Regions from separate parts of the Caballeronia sp. LjRoot31 genome, predicted to be linked through region 3. Evidence: predicted binding sites of a transcription regulator. Region 3 holds the regulator's gene; each other region holds the start of a gene.
The links. The regulator HrcA, encoded in region 3, represses chaperone genes, less so after heat shock. The targets are predictions, from matches to a motif close to TTAGCACTCNNNNNNNNNGAGTGCTAA.
Positions count from the first base shown of each region.

Region 1: the regulator HrcA is predicted to act here: its motif matches at 1,857-1,883, upstream of ACSQ8V_RS35050 (co-chaperone GroES).
Region 2: the regulator HrcA is predicted to act here: its motif matches at 1,661-1,687, upstream of rpoH (RNA polymerase sigma factor RpoH).

Region 1 is NZ_CAXURX020000003.1:1,424,504-1,427,751, reverse strand. Features, by position in the region: gene ACSQ8V_RS35060 (amino acid ABC transporter permease) at 1-635, opposite strand, end outside; gene ACSQ8V_RS35055 (ABC transporter substrate-binding protein) at 730-1,548, opposite strand; gene ACSQ8V_RS35050 (co-chaperone GroES) at 1,910-2,203, shown strand; gene groL (chaperonin GroEL) at 2,217-3,248, shown strand, end outside.
Region 2 is NZ_CAXURX020000001.1:316,308-319,555, reverse strand. Features, by position in the region: gene leuA (2-isopropylmalate synthase) at 1-143, shown strand, start outside; gene ACSQ8V_RS01445 (nuclear transport factor 2 family protein) at 352-747, opposite strand; gene ACSQ8V_RS01440 (acyloxyacyl hydrolase) at 793-1,359, opposite strand; gene rpoH (RNA polymerase sigma factor RpoH) at 1,744-2,679, shown strand; gene cyoD (cytochrome o ubiquinol oxidase subunit IV) at 2,908-3,240, opposite strand; gene cyoC (cytochrome o ubiquinol oxidase subunit III) at 3,241-3,248, opposite strand, start outside.
Region 3 is NZ_CAXURX020000001.1:563,707-566,954, forward strand. Features, by position in the region: gene recN (DNA repair protein RecN) at 1-114, opposite strand, end outside; gene ACSQ8V_RS02435 (NAD kinase) at 122-1,024, opposite strand; gene hrcA (heat-inducible transcriptional repressor HrcA) at 1,244-2,263, shown strand; gene hemH (ferrochelatase) at 2,458-3,248, shown strand, end outside.

The DNA of each region.
Region 1 (3,248 bases), on a different contig from region 3:
GCCATGCCAAATGCCTGAAACGTCTTGAAGGTTTCGGTATCCACCTGACGCGACGAATACGAGAGTTCCGCCAGCCCGATCGCCATGGTCAACGACGAGTTCTTGACGATATTCATGTACTGACCGAACAACGGCGGCGTCGCGATCCGCACCGCTTGCGGCAAGATCACGTGAACAAATGCGGCTAACGGCGTGAGTCCAAGGGCGGCTGCCGCGTTGTGTTGACCCACTGGAACACCCGATAATCCCGAGCGGAATTCCTCGCCAATGAAGGTGGTCGAATAACAGGTCAACCCGATCCAGCCGGCCACGAATTCAAACGATGGCCAATGCAACTTGAACACGCCGAGATCCACCGCATGTTGCGTGTTCAACCAGGTCATTGTCGCTTCGGGCAAAAGCGTCGCCACGCCGAAATACCAGAACAGCAATTGCACGATCAGCGGTGAGTTGCGAAATACCAATACATAGAGCGCGGCGGCACGACGCATGGGCGCCGCGCGCGAAGTGCGCGCAAGGGCAAGCAAGCAGCCACATAACGTCGCCGTGACCATCACCGAGACCGACAATCCCAGCGTCATACCGAAGCCCTGGAGCAGCCAGATCAGGTACTTCGGGGCAAGCCATCCGTTCATTGGAATCATTCAGCTAAACACGAATGGAAAATTGAAATGCCAAGCCCGGTTCGACCGTGAACAGTCGAACCGGGCTTGGCCGAACACGCAGCGATCAGCTCTTCTGCGGGTCGCCGATCTTGAACAAACGCGGCAACGGCGCACGGCTTTTCGGCCCGAACCACTGGTCGTAGATGTGGCTCGCGGTGCCGTTTGCTTCGAGGCCCGTCAGCGTGTCATTGACGAAACCCAGCAGCCGCGGCTCGCCCTTCGGGACACCCACGCCCTCATAGTCGTTCGATATGGTGAAAGCCGGGATCTCGTACTTGTCGCGGTCCGGCACGTTGGCGAGCAAGCCGACGAGTTTCGGGCCATCCTGCGTGATTGCCTGGACATTACCCGTTCGCAACGCAGCGAATGCAAAAGGTGTGTCGTCGTAAGCTACGATCGTTGCCCGCGGAAACTGGGCACGAACCTGTTGCTCGTTGGTCGTGCCTTTATCCGCGCCAATGCGCAGGTCGTTCAGTTGATCCGGCGACTTCAGCGTGCCCTTCTTCGCGATGAACTGCGTACCCGACGCGAAGTACGGCGTGCTGAAGTCGACTTCCTTCTTACGTTCGTCGGTGATAGTGAAGTTCGCGAAAACGAGATCCACTTTCTTCGATGTTAGAAATGCAATGCGGTTGGCCGGATTGGTCGGCTGGATTTCAAGCTTGACGCCGAGTTTGTCAGCGACCGCTTTCGCGTAGTCCACGTCAAGTCCGACTATCTTGTTGGTCTTCGGATCGACGAAGCCGAAGGGCGGATTGCTGTCAAAAGTTGCCACGCGAAGTACGCCGGCCTTCTTGATATCGTCGAGGCGATCAGCATGCGCCAGGCTCGACATGATCAGCAGCGACCCCATGAAAGCTGCGGTGAAAAGTTTGATTTTCATTATGTGTTGGTCTGCGCAGTTATAGATAGAGCGAGCACGCACGCGTGCATCACAGCCGGAATGTAGCAGCGAACCGGGCTGTAACGAACCATCGATTCGTGTTGTGCTAAGCGTCAGACGGAATAATCAATACAGGGACAGCTTGAGAGCGTCACAAGCCGTCACAAGCCGCGCCGATGGTCAAGACGTGTCGCGTGACAGGCGTGATGTGTGCTCACGAAGCGCGGCGGCCAAATGCTAAACGCCGATAACGTTTCATGTATTCGTTATTGGATCGCGCCACGACAGATTCCTATACTCGATTCCCGTTAGCACCCGCCTGTGAAGAGTGCTACTCATTCACCATAACGGAAATCCAACCATGAGCCTACGTCCGCTCCACGACCGCGTGATCATCAAGCGCCTTGACCAGGAAACAAAAACCGCATCGGGTATCGTGATTCCCGAAAGCGCCGCCGAAAAACCGGACCAGGGCGAAGTCATTGCCGTCGGCCCCGGTAAGCGTGATAGCGATGGCAAGCGCATCGAGCCTGACCTGAAAGTCGGCGAGCGCGTGCTCTTCGGAAAATACTCGGGCCAGCAGGTCAAGGTCGACGGCAACGAACTGCTCGTGCTGCGCGAAGAAGACATTGTCGCCGTGGTCACCCAACAATAACGGAGCTTCAGAAATGGCAGCCAAAGAAATTGTCTTTAGCGACAACGCACGATCGAAGCTGGTCGAAGGCGTCAACATCCTCGCCAATGCAGTGAAGGTAACGCTTGGGCCCAAAGGCCGTAATGTAGTGCTGGAACGCAGCTTCGGCTCACCGGTCGTGACGAAAGACGGCGTGTCGGTCGCGAAGGAAATCGAGCTGGCCGACAAGCTGCAAAATATCGGCGCGCAACTGGTGAAGGAAGTCGCCTCGCGCACCAGCGACGACGCCGGCGACGGCACCACGACTGCTACCGTGCTGGCACAGGCGATCGTGCGCGAAGGGCTGAAATACGTGGCGGCGGGTCTCAATCCGCTGGACCTGAAGCGCGGCATCGACAAGGCCGTGATTGCCGCTGTCGAAGAACTGAAAAAGATCAGCAAGCCCACCACGACCAGCAAGGAAATCGCCCAGGTCGCGACCATCTCGGCGAACGGCGAGGAATCGATCGGCCAGCGGATCGCAGAAGCGATCGATCGTGTCGGCAAGGAAGGCGTGATCACGGTCGAGGACGGCAAGTCGCTCGACGATGAACTCGATGTGGTTGAAGGACTGCAATTCGATCGCGGCTACCTGTCGCCCTATTTCATCAACGATCAGGATAAACAGGTCGCCGTTCTCGACGATCCATTTGTTCTGCTGCACGACAAGAAGGTATCGAATATCCGCGATCTGCTGCCGGTGCTGGAACTGGTCGCGAAGGCGGGACGGCCGTTGCTGATCATCGCTGAAGATGTCGAGGGCGAGGCTCTTGCGACGCTCGTGGTCAACAACATCCGTGGCATTCTTAAAACGGTGGCGGTTAAGGCGCCGGGCTTTGGCGACCGCCGCAAGGCATTGCTCGAAGACATCGCCATCCTGACCGGCGGCCAGGTGATCGCGGAAGAAACCGGCCTTTCGCTGGAAAAGGCGACGTTGGCAGAACTGGGCCAGGCCAAGCGCATTGAAGTGGGCAAGGAAAACACTATCGTGATCGACGGCGCCGGGGACACGAAGAATATCCAGGCG
Region 2 (3,248 bases), 250 kb from region 3:
GGATCGGCGATCAACCGATGCGATTTGGCGTCGCGGTGCATGCGAACGCGGTTCAGGCAGCCACCAACGCCATTGTCAGCGCGGTAAATCGCGCGCGCTGGGCCGGACGCAAGGAAGTGGAAAGCGAAGCGGTAGCGGCGTGAAGGAACGCGGCTTTTACAGCAAGGAGTAGTGAGTAGGAAGTGACGCGCGATGATGTGGCCGGGTACCGCTTCCCAGCCACCGCGCAGCAGAAGTTTGCGAAGCAGGCGATAAAACACGACAACCGGTATCGACATGACGGCCGACGCTCACAAGGCGCCGCCCCGCCGGCCGAACCGCGACGCCCCACCGAACGGCGTCGAACCGGTGCTAATCCAGCGCCGCACGTGTTGCCTGCATCGCGAGCAACTGCCATTGCCCATCGACCTGAATGTGGATGGCCGTGTACGCGATCGGGAACAACAAGGCGCCGTTCTTCGACTCCATCTCGAGCAGCGCGCGCCCAAACACGATCCATGTGTCCCGGCCGCCCGGCATTACGTCCTGCGACTGGATCTCGATCTGCCGATAGCGCCGGCGCCCCGCCGTGATCGCGTCGATAAACTGACGCTTCGTCTCGCGCTTGCCATTGGTGTGCACGTAGCTGGCGTTCTCCGCCAGCAGCGCGTCCAGCAATTCGCCGTCACCGTCGACCATTGCACGGAAACGGTCGCGCTCGAGTTCACGGATTGCCTCGACGGGGGTATCGATGGGTTGTGCCGGCATCTTCGATTCCTTTCGCGCTAGAGGAACCGATGGACGCGGTCCTCGTCAGAAGTTGTATTGCAAATATATCTCGCTGAAATTTATACCAGGATTCGGGTGTTCGAAACCGGCGTTGGATAAATGCTGAAATCGCAAGCCTGCCTGATAGTTCTGATGCGCGCCAAATTGAGCGCCCACGCCCACCATGTCGGCAAACTGAAAGGATGAGGAAAAGGTCCGCGTCTCGGTTTCGCGAACGTGCGACAAGAGGCGTACGCCTACGCCAGCTTCAACATAGGGCCGAATCCATCCCGAACTCTTGATGAACCGGAATACCGGCGTGAAACCGAATTCCCAGATGCCCGGATGCGATGCCTGGCTTTCCCGAATATCCCAGTAGGCCACGTGCGCTTCGCCCACAACGGTGAAGTGGAAACCGCCGATTTGCCACCACGTCCAGTTGGGATCCCAGACGCCGCCGACATCGGCCTTCCGGACGTCGTGGTCGGCAACCCCGCCGGCGATCTGCAAGCCGAACTGATCGGCGTGGGCAGTGGCCGAAGCCAGGACCAGCGCACCGAACAAGGCACCGTAGAAAGAGCGCTTTTGCCAGACACTTTTGTTCTTCTGCATGAATACTCCGGAGCTGGATTCTCACAAAACAGGCTCGCCGCTAACGCAGCAAGTCGCCATTTTAGAGACGGTCTCAAAAAAGTGCTCAGAAGAGTTCTGCTGAATGAGGAAAACACGGAATTAAGTTTCGTCGAATCCCGATTGCCGGGTAAATCATGCGAAATCTTGCAAATTTCTTTCGGTAAGTTTGACAACGAAAGCGTTTCGCGGCGTGCAACAGTGCGGGAAAGCACTTATTGGCTATTGGAGCAGAGATTCTAATAGCGTATGGGAACTTGGACACACAAGGCCCCTCTAATCCTTAGCACTCGAAATAGCAGAGTGCTAATATCCTGCTAGACCCGGTTTTTCATCGGGTTTTTTGTTGATAAGGAGCATACAAGCGTGACCAATGCGATGACCCTCCCGAATACTGGACACTCGGCGCCGGCCAAGGCCGCTTCGGCAGGTGCGCTGACGTTTGCGCAGTCGTCCATGTTGACCGGCCAGATCGGCAACATCGACGCCTACATTTCGGCTGTCAACCGGATTCCGATGCTAACGCCGTCGGAAGAACGTCAGTACGCCACCGAATTCCGTGACAACGACAACCTGGACGCGGCGCGTCAGCTCGTGCTGTCGCATCTGCGCCTGGTGGTATCGATTGCCCGCAATTACCTGGGATACGGCCTTCCCCACGCCGACCTGATTCAGGAAGGCAATATCGGCTTGATGAAGGCTGTGAAGCGCTTCGATCCGCAACAAAACGTGCGGCTGGTGTCGTATGCCATGCACTGGATCAAGGCCGAGATTCACGAGTACATCCTGCGCAACTGGCGCACGGTGAAAGTGGCGACCACGAAGGCGCAGCGCAAGCTGTTTTTCAACCTTCGCAGCCACAAGACGGGGCACAACGCGTTCACGCCAGACGAGGTTGATAGTCTGGCGAAAGAGCTGAATGTGAAGCGCGAAGAAGTCTCGGAAATGGAAACGCGTCTTTCCGGCGGCGACATTGCGCTGGAAGGTCAGATCGACGACGGCGAAGAATCGTATGCGCCTATCGCGTATCTGGCCGACTCGCACAATGAGCCAACCAACGTGCTTGCATCGCGTCAGTTCGACAAGCTGCAAAGCGAGGGGTTGTCGACCGCGCTCGAATCGCTCGACGAACGCAGCCGCCGGATCGTTCAGGCGCGCTGGCTCGAAGTGGAAGACGACGGCTCGGGCGGCAAGACGCTGCATGAACTCGCCGACGAGTTCGGGGTATCGGCGGAACGGATTCGCCAGATCGAAGCCAGCGCAATGAAGAAAATGCGCACGGCGCTGCACGAGTACGCTTGACCGTTTAGCGCAGGAGTTTCGCCGCTTGAGTTTTTTAGCGGTGCGTGAACGGGCGAATGAGCATTGCGTGGAGAAGACTTGAAAGCCCGCCGTCGAAAGACGGCGGGCTTTTCTTTGTCTGCTCGATTTGCGTGTGTCCGGAGCGCCCGACACCTACCAATAAAAAGCGGCGCCAGAGGTTTCCCCATGGCGCCGCTCAGCGTCCAGCCAGCAGACCGTCTACAACCTCTAGCGCGACATCATGTGCGCACCGACGTTATGGAGTACCCACAATGTCCCGCCAATCAGGATCACCGCCACCAGCACGGCGAATCCGAGCGAGAGCAGATTCCATCGCTGCGATGAAGACGTGTTCATATGCAGGAAAAACACCAGATGCACGAGGATTTGAATGAACGCGAGCACCGCGATGGCGATGATCGATTCTGTCGGCCCCAACGCCTGTTGCATGACCAGTCCAAAAGCCGCAGCCGTCAGCACGACCGACAGGACGAAGCCAATGACATACGAGCGCACGCTGCCGTGGCCCGCGCCGGTATCGATTGAATGTGCGTTTGACATTTATACGA
Region 3 (3,248 bases):
AAGAATCGACTTGCCGGCGCCGGTTTCGCCTGAAAAGACGGTGAAGCCGCGCTCGAACTCGAGGTCTAGCGCGGCGACAATGACGAAGTCGCGAATCGAGAGATGACGGAGCATGGGCGTCTTAGAGTTTCGTGGCGTCTTCGTGCGAGGGATATTCGTTCCAGTGCAGCTTCTTGCGCAGCGTGGCGTAATGGCTATAGCCGACCGGATGCAACACCGGCACGGTATGACGCGAACGCCGCACTTCAATGGTGTCGTTCAATTCGACCGCGGTAAACGACTGCATGTCGAAATTCACGTTCACGTCGCGGCCGCCAATAATCTGGATATCCACTTGCGAGTCGTCGGGCAGAACAATGGGACGATTCGACAGCGAATGCGGCGCGATGGGTACGAGTACAAAACCCTGCAATTGCGGATGCAGGATCGGTCCGGAGGAGGAGAGCGCGTATGCGGTCGAACCCGTGGGCGTGGCGACAATCAGGCCGTCCGAGCGCTGGTTGTACATGAAACGCCCGTCCACCGACACACGCAGCTCCGCCATGCCCGAAAAGCCGCTGCGATTCACCACGACGTCATTGAACGCCAGCGCGTGATAGATCGGCCGGCCGTCACGGACAATGCGCGCTTCGAGCAAGGTCCGCTCTTCGCGCTCGAAACTGCCGGCGAGCATTTGAGGCACCAGCTCCTGCATTTCGGCCAGCGTAATGTCCGTGATGAACCCGAGCCGCCCGTGGTTCACGCCAATCAGCGGCGTGCGATACGGCGCGAGCTGCCGGCCAATGCCAAGCATGGTGCCGTCGCCGCCGAGCACGACCGCGACGTCCGCGCGCGCGCCAATTTCCGGCGCGGTCAATGCGGGGTAGTCAGTCACGCCGACGTCATGCGCCGTTTCCGCTTCGAACACGACGTCGAAGCCGCGTTTCACAATGCACGCGGCGAGCGCCGTCAGCGGCTCCCTGATGCCGGGCGTGTTGTTGCGCCCCACGAGCGCGACGGTCTTGAATTGGGTGCCAATTTCCATGCCGGCATTACACCATAGGTGAGTGTCGAAAAGAACCGCGCGCCACGTCCGCGGTGCCTACGGCTTGTCTGTATACGTTAAGCCCGGCGTGGCGGGGAATTGTCGTTAGAATGGTGCGGATCATGAATTGATGACGGGTGAATGACAAAAATACGTCAATCGTCGTCGCACTATTTGCTGCGCTCGCTGTTTCCTTACACGTTGAGCTAAACTTTCCCCATGCTAGACCCACGTGCCCAGACCCTCCTCAAGACGCTGATCGAGCGCTATATCGCCGAAGGTCAGCCGGTCGGTTCCCGCACGCTGTCCCGTTATTCCGGACTCGAGCTCAGCCCGGCCACCATCCGCAACGTCATGTCGGACCTGGAAGACCTCGGGCTGGTGGTGAGCCCGCATACGTCGGCGGGCCGGATTCCCACGCCACGTGGCTACCGGCTCTTCGTGGACACCATGCTCACCGTCGAAACTACCGACGACGAAGCCATGACCTCCGCCGTCAAGATCAAGCTGCAGGGCGGCGAGCCGGCGAAGATCGTGGCCGCCGCGGCCAGCGTGCTGTCGAACCTGTCGCAGTTCGCGGGCGTCATTCTCACGCCGCGCCGCAGCCACATGTTCAAGCAGATCGAGTTCATGCGCCTGTCTGATAAACGCATCCTGCTGATCATAGTGACGCCGGAAGGCGACGTGCAGAACCGCATCATGGCGACCCAGCGCGACTATTCGCCGTCGCAGCTCACCGAGGCGTCGAACTATATCAATGCGAATTTCGCCGGGCTGTCCTTCAACGAAGTACGCCGCCGACTGCGCGAGGAAATCGACGCGCTGCGCGGCGACATGACCTCGCTGATGCAGGCAGCGGTGGCCGCGAGCGTCGACGAAACGGATCAAGGCGACACCCTGCTGATTTCCGGCGAGCGCAACCTGCTGGAAGTGGCGGATCTTTCCTCCGACATGGCGCGGCTGCGCAAGCTCTTCGACGTGTTCGACCAAAAGACGAGTCTCCTTCAATTACTCGATGTCTCGAGCCACGCGCAAGGCGTGCAGATATTTATAGGCGGCGAGTCGAATCTCGTGCCGATCGAGGAAATGAGCGTGGTGACCGCGCCCTATGAAGTGAACGGGAAGATCGTGGGCACGCTGGGCGTGATCGGACCTACGCGGATGGCCTACAACCGCGTGATTCCCATTGTTGATATCACCGCGCGCCTGCTCTCCCTCTCGCTCAGTAGCCAGCAATAGTGCAATAAGCGTGCAATACGCCGTCTGCCGGTCCGGCCCGCAAAATGCTGCGAATCCCCCGGCAGACAACCCATCTTGCCTTGCCCCAGTCCCGTTCACCACTCGGCCGTTCGGCCGATGTTGCGTTCCGAAACGCGCCGCTATAATGGGTTTCACTTACTTGACTGACACGGGCTTCACAGCCTCTCCCCTTTATGCGCTACGACCTCGAGTTGCCTTCGCAGCCTTCCGCTTCGCATCGCGTTGCGGTGCTGCTGATCAACCTCGGCACGCCGGACGCGCCCACGCCCAAGGCCGTGCGCAAGTACCTCGCGCAGTTCTTGTCGGATCCGCGCGTGGTGGAAATTCCTGCGCTCGCGTGGCAAGTCATCCTGCGGCTGGCAATCCTGCCGTTTCGCGGCCGTGCGTCAGCAAAGAAATATGCCCAGGTATGGCTGCCCGAAGGCTCGCCGCTGCGGGTCTATACGGAAAGGCAGGTGGAGGGGTTGCGGCGCTTGTTCATGGTGAACGACTATCACGTGATCGTTGACTACGCCATGCGCTACGGCACGCCCGGGATTCCGGCCATGATGAATCAACTCAAGCTGGAAGGCGCCGAGCGCGTGCTGCTCGTACCCATGTATCCGCAGTATTCGTCGTCGACCACGGCTACGGCGTTCGATGACGCGTTCAACGCCTTGCGCCGCGTGCGCAATCAGCCGGAATTGCGCACCATCCGCCAATATGCAGACCATCCGGCCTATATTGGCGCGCTGGCCGAGCAGGTGCGGGACTATTGGCGGCATCACGGCCAGCCGGACTTCGCAGCGGGTGACCGGCTGGTGCTGAGTTTCCACGGCGTGCCCAAGCGCACCATGGATCTTGGCGACCCGTATCATGATCAGTGTCAACAGACCGGTTCGTTGCTCATGGCTGCGCTCGGGTTGTCGCCGGTCGAATGCCGCGTGACATTCCAGTCGCGTTTTGGCCGGGCAGAATGGTTGCA